One region of the Vibrio ishigakensis genome, then DNA from elsewhere that is predicted to be linked to it. Evidence: predicted binding sites of a transcription regulator. Region 1 holds the regulator's gene; the other holds the start of a gene.

Region 1 (5,411 bases):
ATATATTGTTGTAATCATGTTTGAACTTAAGAAACTCATTTCTGCGTTTTTGATGCCTCTGCCTGCCATGCTCATTCTTGGCTTCATTGGTCTCGCTCTGGTGATGTTCACACGCAAGCATAAGTTTGGCTGCATCGTCATTTTCATATCACTGTTTTCTATCTTTGCCATCTCGTTCCAACCTATCTCGACCTCTCTACTAAAACCGCTAGAACGCAAATACACTGCCTTCTTGCCGACCACTGAGAATATTGACTACGTGATGGTTCTTGGCAGTGGTCATGTTGTAGATGCGGAGATCCCACCCACTTCTGAGTTAAGCCGTACTGCCCTAATGCGTCTGTCTGAGGGTATTCGTATTCTGCGTATGTATCCTGGCAGTAAATTGATTCTCTCAGGTTATTCAGGCGGTACAGAGATCAGCCAAGCGAGAATGATGGCGCAGGTTGCTCTGGCGCTTGGGGTTGCTAAGCCTGATATTATCTTGCTTGAAACCGCGCAAGATACCTGGGAAGAGGCGCATCAAGCTGCCGGCTTTGTTGGCAATAAGAAGCTGGTGTTAGTGACTTCAGCTAGCCATATGAATCGGGCTCTGGGGGAGTTTAATGAGGCGGGTCTAGAGCCGGTGCCTGCACCGACTAACTACCTTGCTCACTCCAACATTGAACAGGCTTGGGTAAAATACACCCCACAAGCTCAGTATCTAGAGCAAACAGAACGCTACTGGCATGAGACCCTCGGTACTTGGTGGCAGAAGATACGCAACCTTGTCAGTAGTAAATAACTGATTCATAATTCATATAGTTAAATTTTGTTACAAGGGCGCCGATGCGCCCTTTGTTGGATCTTACAATGCAAGAAATCAAGAAATTCAATGAGCAACGCGCCGAAATCTACTGGTGGTTCTCAAGCCTATTCTCAAAAGAGCTGACTGACGAAGAGCTCAAGGCGTATCAAAGCCAACAAGTTCGCGGCTTCCTACAAGGCCTATCTGAAAACGAAGAGCTAAAGAAAGCCACTGATGGCGTCATCGAGTCTCTAAACAAGCTTCAAGACAGAGAGGATGCGCAGTTAGAGTTATCTGCCGACTTCTGTGAGCTGTTTCTAACCTCCGATAAACATGCGGCACTTCCTTATGCCTCTATCTATCTCGATGACAGCAAACTGCTTAACGGCAAACCAGCGCAAGAGATGGCGGCCTTGATGCAGGAAAAAGGCATTCAGGTTGATAAGAACTTCAACGAGCCGGCGGATCACCTTGCTATCCAGCTCGACTTTCTCGGAAATCTCATCATCCGCTCAAACGAGCTTGAGCAAGAAGCCCATATGGAGGTAGCCCTAGCCGAGCAACAAGCCTTCATCGAACAACATTTGCTGACCTGGGTGCCTCAGTTTTCAGAAAACTGCACCAAGTTCGACGAATTCGGTTTTTACGCCTCTGTAGCCGAGCTTTTGGTGGCGTTTTGTGAGCTGGATAGTCACTATCTTGCGAACGATTGATGAATTCTCATTTTGTATAGAAATGCGTTGTCACTTGACGCATTTCTAGCTAGACTGCCCTCCGCAATCGATTGCACTACTCTTAAGTAGGTCCCTACACTTCTTCAGGTTTACAAGGTAAAGCATGGCTACCATCAAAGATGTAGCAAAGCTGGCTGGCGTTTCGACGACCACAGTTTCGCACGTAATTAACAAGACGCGCTTCGTAGCAGAGTCTACCCAAGAGCGAGTAATGAAAGCTGTTAAAGAGCTAAACTACGCGCCAAGTGCGGTAGCCCGTAGCCTGAAGTGTAACTCCACTCGTACTATCGGCATGCTGGTAACTCAGTCTACTAACCCTTTCTTTGCTGAGGTTGTAGATGGTGTTGAGAGCTATTGCTACCGTCAGGGCTATACATTGATCCTGTGTAACACTGGTGGTATCTACGAGAAGCAGCGCGACTATATCCGCATGCTGGCTGAAAAGCGTGTAGATGGACTTCTGGTTATGTGTTCTGACCTAACAGAAGAGCTGCGTGAAATGCTGGACTCACACCCTAACATCCCGAAAGTTGTTATGGATTGGGGCCCAGAGTCATCAATGGCCGATAAGATCATCGATAACTCTGAAGAAGGTGGCTATATTGCTGCGAAACACCTGATTGAGAATGGTCACGACAAGATTGCATGTCTAACTGGTCAAGCAGAGAAACTGGCTTGTATCGAGCGTGTTGCTGGCTACAAGCGTGCCCTTGCTGAAGCGAACATCGAGTTCAATCCTGAATATATCCTTGAGGGTAACTTCGAGTGTGATACCGCAGTAGAAGCCGCTGACAGACTTGCCGCTATGCCAATCGAGACTCGCCCTACTTCTGTGTTCTGCTTTAACGACATCATGGCACTTGGCCTTATCAGTCGCCTGCAACAGCACGACCTTAAGGTTCCTGAAGATATCTCAGTTATCGGTTATGACAACATCGACCTAGCCGCTTATTTTGCGCCGCCACTGACCACTATCCACCAGCCTAAGCGTCGTGTGGGTAAGACAGCATTTGAAATCCTGCTTGAGCGTATCAACGACAAAGAGCACGATCGCCGCGTATTTGAGATGCAGCCAGAACTTATCTCACGCGATAGCGTTAAGAACCTAAACGCTTAACTTCGAAAGCGGATGATACCTCATCCAAGCTCGAATTATCCAATCAATTCCAAACGGTACGTAAATAAACGTGCCGTTTTTTATTTTGTATGAAATTTTTCTATGTCCTACTCTGTCCCTATAGCTAAGTGAACTTACTTAGGTCAGGACGATGAATAAGAAATTGATAATTGGCGTAATTTTGGTTGCAGCTATCATTCTACTTGCGGTCAACTTTGGGCAATACCTCACCCTCGAAAACGCTAAAGCGCAACAAGCTGCGTTAAACGCTCATATAGAACAAAACTTCGTTCTGTCTGCTGCTCTCTACTTTATTGGTTACATCTTTATCACAGCGTTTTCTATCCCAGGAGCTGCCGTGGTGACGTTATTAGGTGCCGCTCTATTCGGTTTTTGGACCAGCTTAGTATTGGTGTCGTTTGCCAGCACTATAGGTGCGACTCTGGCTTTCCTAAGCTCTCGCTACCTGCTTCGCGACTGGGTACAAGCTAAGTTTGGTAATAAGTTAGATACCATCAACAAGGGCGTGGAAAAAGACGGCGCATTTTATCTATTCTCGCTTCGCCTTATTCCAGTATTTCCATTCTTCCTGATCAACCTTTTGATGGGTCTGACCCCAATCTCAGTGGCAAAATTCTACCTATTTAGTCAGCTAGGTATGTTGGCAGGGACTATGGTTTATCTAAACGCTGGTACTCAACTTGCTGAGATAGACAGCCTAGCAGGCATAGTATCCCCGACCGTACTGGCATCCTTTGCACTCTTGGGCCTGTTCCCACTTATCGCTAAATGGATAATGAACAAGATAAGACCCAATCAATCGGTCGCTTAGATGAAGATATATATTGCAAAAAATCCACCCGAAGCTCACTTTATCAGTGAGCTTTTACTTGCGGAGAAGATACCTGTTGAGGTTCGAAGTGTTGGCTTGTTTGGCCTTCAGGGCGAACTACCGATGGATGATTCCACCCAGCCCCATGTGTGGCTGCTAGACCCTGCCTACAAAGAGAAAGCGGAAGCCATTATCAAGGCATATATGGAAGCGGACGAGCAGGCCGATTGGACCTGTAGTGAATGTGGTGAGGTTAACGAAGGGCAGTTTGCCCTTTGCTGGAACTGCGGGGCTAGCTCACCGACTGAATAAAGGCGATGGACTCGCGGTTGAACTGCTGAGGCTTTTCCACGTTACACACGTGGCCGCAATCCTCAATCTCGATCAGCTTACTGTGCTCGTGCACTGAAACCATCTCTTTAACCGGCTTAATAAACATATAGTCTTTGTCGCCCATCAGATAGAGGGTTGGAATATCCAACTCTCGCTCCTTGAAGTAGCGCATCAGAGGGTTCACCTCAGCCGCCAATCTAAACCAACGCTTAAACTCTTTTTGACACAGCTTACGCGCTTCGCGAATAAACATATGGCGAGACTCTACCTGGCCCTTTTGCGGCATGATGATCCATGCAAACAAGCTATACAGCCACATGTATGGGATAAAGTTCTTACTCAGGTCACCGAGTTTAACTAGGAATTGAGAACGAGCATCGAAGCGAGTTACCGCACCGCCCAAAACCATAGAGCGAACACGATGAGAGGCGATCTCCGCCATGTTGCGCACGATAATGGTGCCAAGAGACATACCCACGAAATGGGCTGATGAGATCTTTAGATGATCCAGAACCGCGACGATATCCTTGGTTACCGCTTCAAAGGTGTAGCGTTTGTTGATGATATCAGCGAGAAGGTTATTTGATTTGCCGTGACCGCGAAGGTCTACAAGCAGAACATTGAAGTGCTCTTTGTACGCCTTGATCTGCTTAAACCAAATGGAAGAACTGCCGCCTGCGCCGTGCACGAACACTACCCACTCCTTTGAAGAAGGGTGAGGAAAGGTCTTGTGAAACAGCAGTGAAGAAGAAACAGCAGAACTCATTAATAATACAAATAAATCATACAATTGAACTTAGAATACTATCACAAACTAAGATCTGGCAAAAAAAGCCGGTTCTGCTTTTGTAACAAACAGTGATCTCTGCCACGTTATTGCTTCTGAAAAAACAGGGTAAGGCGACCAAATTCGAGACCGAACTTACGAATTGAGGTGAGATTGAAGACGTGTTTATCGTCTTGACGATAAAGCCAGTCGTCAAAAAATACGGTTACGGTCGAGTCTCCTCGAGGCAACTCAAAGTCATAGGTCCAATGTAAGGCGTTCCCGACCTCTTTACCTGTGGCTATGCCAATGATGTCGTCAGCCCTACCTTCGTAGGTACCATCATTTAAACGTGTGATCACCCAAATGCGAGTAGACTGCTCTCCATCATCAAACTCAAACTGCTCATCTAGGGTCAAAACATTCCCCTCAATGGAACCATTAAGTTCGACATAAAAACGCCTTGTCTGCTTGCCGCTTCTGTCCTGCACCATACCCCACGCATCTACACGGCCATCAAAGTAGCCAAAAAGATCGAAGCGTGGCGATGCATCTTGATAGTCTGAAAGCTCAGCGCTACACCCTAGCATCATTGCGACCAATCCAAGAAAAAACGCCTTCATCACTCTCATTGATTCATCCCTATCAGGCTAGCCCTATGGTCTGGGTACTCGGTATTGGGGGAAAGCCAGATGGCTAAGAAGGCATCATTGAGCTCTTCATCTTGAATTTCACCCACTACTGTTGCGCCCTGATTTCCTTTGAAGTAATAGAAAACACCACTATCGCCGCTGGTTACATACACAAGGCGATCACCCTTTTTGATTTCAGGGTAAATGCCT
Region 2 (5,411 bases), 1.1 Mb from region 1:
CTTTTAGGAGCACAACCAGAGTCGGTTGATTTTTTGTCGGAAAGGACCCATTTATCCGTAAATAAGGTTATGATGCACCTATTAGAGTTGGAGCTTAAGGGATTAGTTGCTTCAGCAGGTGGTGGTTTTATTAGATTGAGGGGGAGCTAACTATGATGGATATTCTTATGTATCTGTTCGAAACATATGTTCATAGTGACAGCGATTTAAACGTCGATCAGGACGAGCTTGAGCAAGAACTCCTTCGAGCAGGTTTCCGCCAGCAAGAGATCTACAAGGCACTGAACTGGCTTGAAGACCTTGCTGCACTGCAAAATGAAGAAAACAGCCAACAGATCGCGCTGAGCTCAGCCACATCTATGCGTATCTACTCAGAGAAAGAGCAGCAGCGCCTCGATACCCGTTGTCGTGGTTTTCTACTATTCCTAGAGCAGATCAACGTGCTAACTCCTGAGTCACGTGAGATGGTGATCGACCGTGTAATGGGGCTCGAAACAATGGACCTTCAACTGGATGACCTCAAGTGGATCATCTTGATGGTGTTATTTAATGTGCCTGGCAATGAGAGCGCATATACCACGATGGAAGAGCTGCTCTACTCTACAGACCATGGTGTGCTTCACTAAGCTATGAGTGGTCAAATCGACAACCAGTTATTCTCGTCCCACGGCAGTGCTCTCGAACAACACTGTCCCCAATGTGGTGGTGAACTCCAGATGCGTCATGGTAAACATGGCGCATTTTTAGGTTGTGCTAACTACCCCGACTGCGACTTCATTAAACCTCTGCATCAGCCATCGGGCCAGGTTATTAAGGCTTTGGGGGTACCCTGTCCTGAATGTGGTAATGAGTTGGTATTACGCCAAGGTCGCTATGGTATGTTTATCGGTTGTGAATCCTATCCTGAGTGTCACTACATTGCGCACATGGATGAAGAAGAACAGCCCCAGAAGAAGATTACTTGTCCTGCCTGCAGTACGGGCAACCTTGTAGATAGGAAGTCTCGCTTTGGTAAGGTATTTCATGCTTGCGATAGCTACCCTAAATGCGATTTTGCGCTGAACACTGAGCCTGTAGAAGGGGTGTGTCAGGAGTGTGGCTTTAAGCTTCTCACTAAGAAGAAAAGTGGCTTGGTCTGTGCAGACCGAAAATGCCAAGCAGTTCAGAAATAGAAAAGGCAGCCTAGGCTGCCTTTTTAGTCTTTATCAAAGCTAATTACTTGGTTAGAGCCGGGTAGGCTTTTGGGTCTAGTAACTTAGCAATCGCTTCAAGCTGAACAGTTAGGTCTGCTTCATCTTTTCCACACACGTTGATGTGGCCCATCTTGCGACCAGGGCGCTTTTCTTTGCCGTACCAGTGCACATGTGCTTGATTCATCTCTAGAACCGCTTCTGGCAATGTATCTTCACCTAGGATGTTGATCATGCTAGTTGGGCGTAGAAGTTCAGTGCTACCTAAAGGTAGACCGCATACCGCGCGCATATGGTTCTCAAACTGGCAGGTCTCAGCGCCTTGTTGAGTCCAGTGACCAGAGTTATGAACGCGAGGCGCAATCTCGTTTACCATTAGCTTACCTTGCACATCGAAGAACTCTAGAGCCAGAACACCAACATAGTCCAGACACTCAGCCACAGCGGTAAACATCTGCTTTGCTTGAGCTTGAAGTGCTTCATCAGCGATTGCCGTTGAAAGGCTCAGCACACCATCGGTATGTACGTTTTCGGCTAGTGGATAAACCGCAATGTCACCTTTAGCATTGCGAGCACCAACCAGAGAAACTTCACGATCAAAAGAGACAAACTCTTCGGCGATGATAGCCTGGGCTTCAGAAGCATTGATGCACTCTTCCATCTCATCCCAAATCTGTTCGACTTGTTCAGTAGACTTCAAACGCCATTGACCTTTACCGTCATAGCCACCTAGCGTGCTCTTAAGCACCATAGGTAGGCCAACGTAGTCGATAGCTGAGTTAAAGTCTTCGCGAGTGCGAATCAGTGCGTATTTGGCATTGGCAACCTCGGCTTTATCTAGCAGGGCTTTCTCAATGCGACGGTCACCACCAGTTTTGATGGCTTCTGCACTAGGGAATAGCTTTCCACTTGCCTGACATGCATCGAGAACCGGGTGTGGTACATGCTCAAACTCGGCGGTGATCACATCAGCCTGCTCGATAGCCACGTCTAGACCTTGTCCAAGCTTAGTCTGAGTGATCGGCTCAACAATCGCTTCACTGTTAACATCAAAGGCTAGCGTCTTGATGTTAAGAGGCGCAGAGGCTAGAGCCATCATGCGAGCCAGTTGGCCCGCACCTAGAACCAGAACCTGCATCGTATTAGTCCTCAGCTGGGTTTGGATTTGCTAGAACGGTATCGGTTTGTTCCTTGCGGAAGGCTTCAACCTTTTCCATCACCTCAGGAACATGAGTACCGATGATTTGAGCAGCTAGGATACCTGCGTTCGCAGCGCCGGCTTCACCGATAGCTAGCGTACCCACCGCGATGCCTTTAGGCATTTGCACGATAGACAGTAGTGAGTCCATGCCTTTAAGTGCACGAGACTGAACTGGAACACCAAGAACTGGCAGGCTAGTAAAAGCTGCACACATACCCGGAAGGTGAGCTGCACCGCCAGCACCAGCGATGATCACCTTGATACCACGATCTTTGGCACTGTTAGAATAATCCGCGAGTAGTTGAGGTGTACGGTGAGCTGAAACTACCTTGGTTTCGTAGCTAACACCGAACTGATCAAGCATTTCTGCAGCGAGTTTCATCGTTGGCCAATCTGACTTAGAACCCATGATAATACCGACTTGCATGTAAGACTCCTGATTTGACTGTTTGAGCGTGGAATATCAATTTTGCGCGCATTATACGGCTATTTTTTGTCTAGGAAAACGTTTGCGTCAGCTATTTAGTCGAATTAAAAGGAAATGATTAGAAGTTACGAAAAGAATTTGTAAACTATTTGCAACAGAAGTCTGCTTTAGGACCAAGGAAATAATGATTTTAATGGATGGTGCAGTAGAGGCACTACAACAAGGACGAGTGATCGCCTATCCAACAGAGGCGGTATTCGGCGTGGGCTGTGACCCTGATAATCAACAAGCGCTTGAGGCTCTCATTGAACTAAAGCAAAGAGATACAGCTAAAGGGCTTATCTTGATTGCGGCAAGCTTCGAACAGCTTCTTCCCTATATAGACGCTACTCAGTTGACTCAAGAGCAGCTAGATACAGTATTTCAAAGTTGGCCAGGCCCTGTGACTTGGGTGATGCCTATCAGCAAAAAGACCCATGAATTGGTGCACGGCCAATTCGATACAGTCGCGGTACGTGTTACTGACCACCCAACGGTGCAGAAGCTGTGCTTAGAATTCGGCAAACCTATTACTTCGACTAGCGCTAACCTCTCCGGTCTCCCACCGTGTACAACCACAGAGCAAGTTATCGAGCAGCTTGGTGATGAGAAGGTATTTGTAGTGAATGGTGTGGTAGGTGATAGACAAAACCCGTCAGAAATCCGTGATGCGAGAACGCTTAAAGTATTAAGGCAGGGATAAGGATGCAGTCAGTAGATAAGCAAGCAGTTAAAGAATTCCTACTCGGTCTTCAAGATAGTATCTGTGCTGAACTGGAACAGGCTGATGGCAAAGCCAAGTTTGCAGAAGATGCTTGGAAGCGTGAGCAGGGCGGTGGTGGTCGAACCCGCGTAATGAAGGGTGGTGACATCTTTGAACAAGGTGGGGTTAACTTCTCTCACGTTTATGGCGACAAGATGCCTGCCTCAGCTACTGCTCATCGTCCAGAATTAGCAGGGCGTAAGTTTGAAGCTATGGGCGTCTCTTTAGTTATCCATCCCAATAATCCATATATTCCAACCTCTCACGCGAATGTGCGCTTCTTTATTGCGGAGAAAGAGGGAAGTGACCCTATCTGGTGGTTCGGGGGTGGCTTTGACCTAACCCCTTTCTATCCTTATGAGGAAGATTGTCAGCATTGGCATGAAACTGCTAAGGCTATTTGTGCGCCTTTCGGTGATGAGATCTATGCAGAACACAAGAAATGGTGCGATGACTATTTCTTCCTACCACATCGCCAAGAGACCCGAGGGGTAGGTGGCTTATTCTTTGATGACCTAAACCAATGGGGCTTCGACAAGTGCTTTGCTTACATGAAAGCCGTAGGTGAGGGTTACACGCAGGCATATCTTCCGATTGTTGAAAAACGTAAAGACAGCGAGTACACCGATCAGCAGAGACAATTCCAGCTGTATCGTCGAGGTCGCTATGTCGAGTTCAATCTAGTGTATGACAGAGGCACTTTGTTCGGACTGCAAAGTGGTGGTCGTACTGAGTCTATCCTGATGTCTATGCCACCTTTGGCTCGCTGGGAGTACAACTATCAGGTGGAGCCGGGTTCACACGAAGATAAGCTATATAAAGAGTTTTTGAGTCCGCGAGAGTGGTAAGGCTTTGATAACGCCTCTTCCGGTGTTAGGTTGAGGAAAAGGAATATTTTAGTAGTAGGTAGTTAAATGAACGCTAGTGTCGACCAGTATGCCGTATTTGGTAATCCTATCCAGCAGAGCAAATCACCATTTATCCATACTCTGTTTGCTAGGCAAACCAATCAGAACTTGCAATACACGGCTAAAGAGCCCGAGCAGGATGAGTTTAAACAGGCTGCTGAGCTGTTCTTTTCTGAGGGTGGTAAGGGTTGCAATGTTACTGCGCCTTTTAAGCATGATGCCTATGAGTTTGCAGATCGATTGACTGAGCGAGCAAAACTAGCTGGTGCGGTGAATACCCTTAAAAAGTTAGACGATGGCGAGATCATAGGTGATAACACAGATGGTGAGGGCCTAGTCCAAGACTTACTGCAATACAACGTAATGCTTGAAGGAGCGCGTATCCTTATTCTGGGGGCTGGTGGTGCAGTGCGAGGTGTACTCAAGCCGCTATTAGATCAGAACCCGAAGCAGGTGGTGATTGCTAACCGTACTTTCTCTAAAGCGCAAGCATTGGCAGAACAGTTCCAAGATTACGGCAATATCTCTGCTCAGCCACTTGAAGAAGTAGAGCAAAGCTTTGATGTGGTTATCAACTCTACGTCTGCTGGACTCACTGGAGGCTTGCCTCAGGTTTCTGCAACTATCTTCTCCTCTACTACTATTAGCTACGACATGATCTATGGTGCCGGTAAAACACTATTTAATAGCTGGGCACTAGAGCAGGGCGTAGTTAAAGCCTATGACGGACTGGGTATGCTGGTGGGGCAGGCAGCGGAGAGCTTTATGTTGTGGCGTGGCATTAGACCGGGAGCTAAACAAGTTCTTCGCGAGCTTAGAAAGAATCTAGAGGGAATGTAATGAACCAATCTATCATCTTCACTGATCAAGCTGTCTGGTCTGA

The links. Region 1 encodes PurR, which represses purine synthesis genes. Its sites were predicted from a motif close to TNANGNAAACGTTTNCNTNA; they were not measured.
Positions count from the first base shown of each region.
Region 2: the regulator PurR is predicted to act here: its motif matches at 2,889-2,908, upstream of purE (5-(carboxyamino)imidazole ribonucleotide mutase).

Region 1 covers NZ_AP024881.1:1,864,478-1,869,888, forward strand. Annotated here, with positions in the region: gene elyC (envelope biogenesis factor ElyC) at 17-784, shown strand; gene torD (molecular chaperone TorD) at 853-1,500, shown strand; gene purR (HTH-type transcriptional repressor PurR) at 1,625-2,638, shown strand; gene Pcarn_RS08410 (TVP38/TMEM64 family protein) at 2,790-3,470, shown strand; gene Pcarn_RS08415 (DUF7577 domain-containing protein) at 3,471-3,782, shown strand; gene Pcarn_RS08420 (alpha/beta fold hydrolase) at 3,763-4,569, opposite strand; gene Pcarn_RS08425 (DUF3833 domain-containing protein) at 4,677-5,201, opposite strand; gene Pcarn_RS08430 (chalcone isomerase family protein) at 5,198-5,411, opposite strand, start outside.
Region 2 covers NZ_AP024881.1:2,914,489-2,919,899, reverse strand. Annotated here, with positions in the region: gene dprA (DNA-processing protein DprA) at 1-150, shown strand, start outside; gene Pcarn_RS13530 (DUF494 family protein) at 153-626, shown strand; gene Pcarn_RS13525 (DNA topoisomerase family protein) at 630-1,172, shown strand; gene Pcarn_RS13520 (5-(carboxyamino)imidazole ribonucleotide synthase) at 1,216-2,328, opposite strand; gene purE (5-(carboxyamino)imidazole ribonucleotide mutase) at 2,333-2,818, opposite strand; gene Pcarn_RS13510 (Sua5/YciO/YrdC/YwlC family protein) at 3,003-3,560, shown strand; gene hemF (oxygen-dependent coproporphyrinogen oxidase) at 3,563-4,468, shown strand; gene aroE (shikimate dehydrogenase) at 4,535-5,368, shown strand; gene Pcarn_RS13495 (DUF1488 family protein) at 5,368-5,411, shown strand, end outside.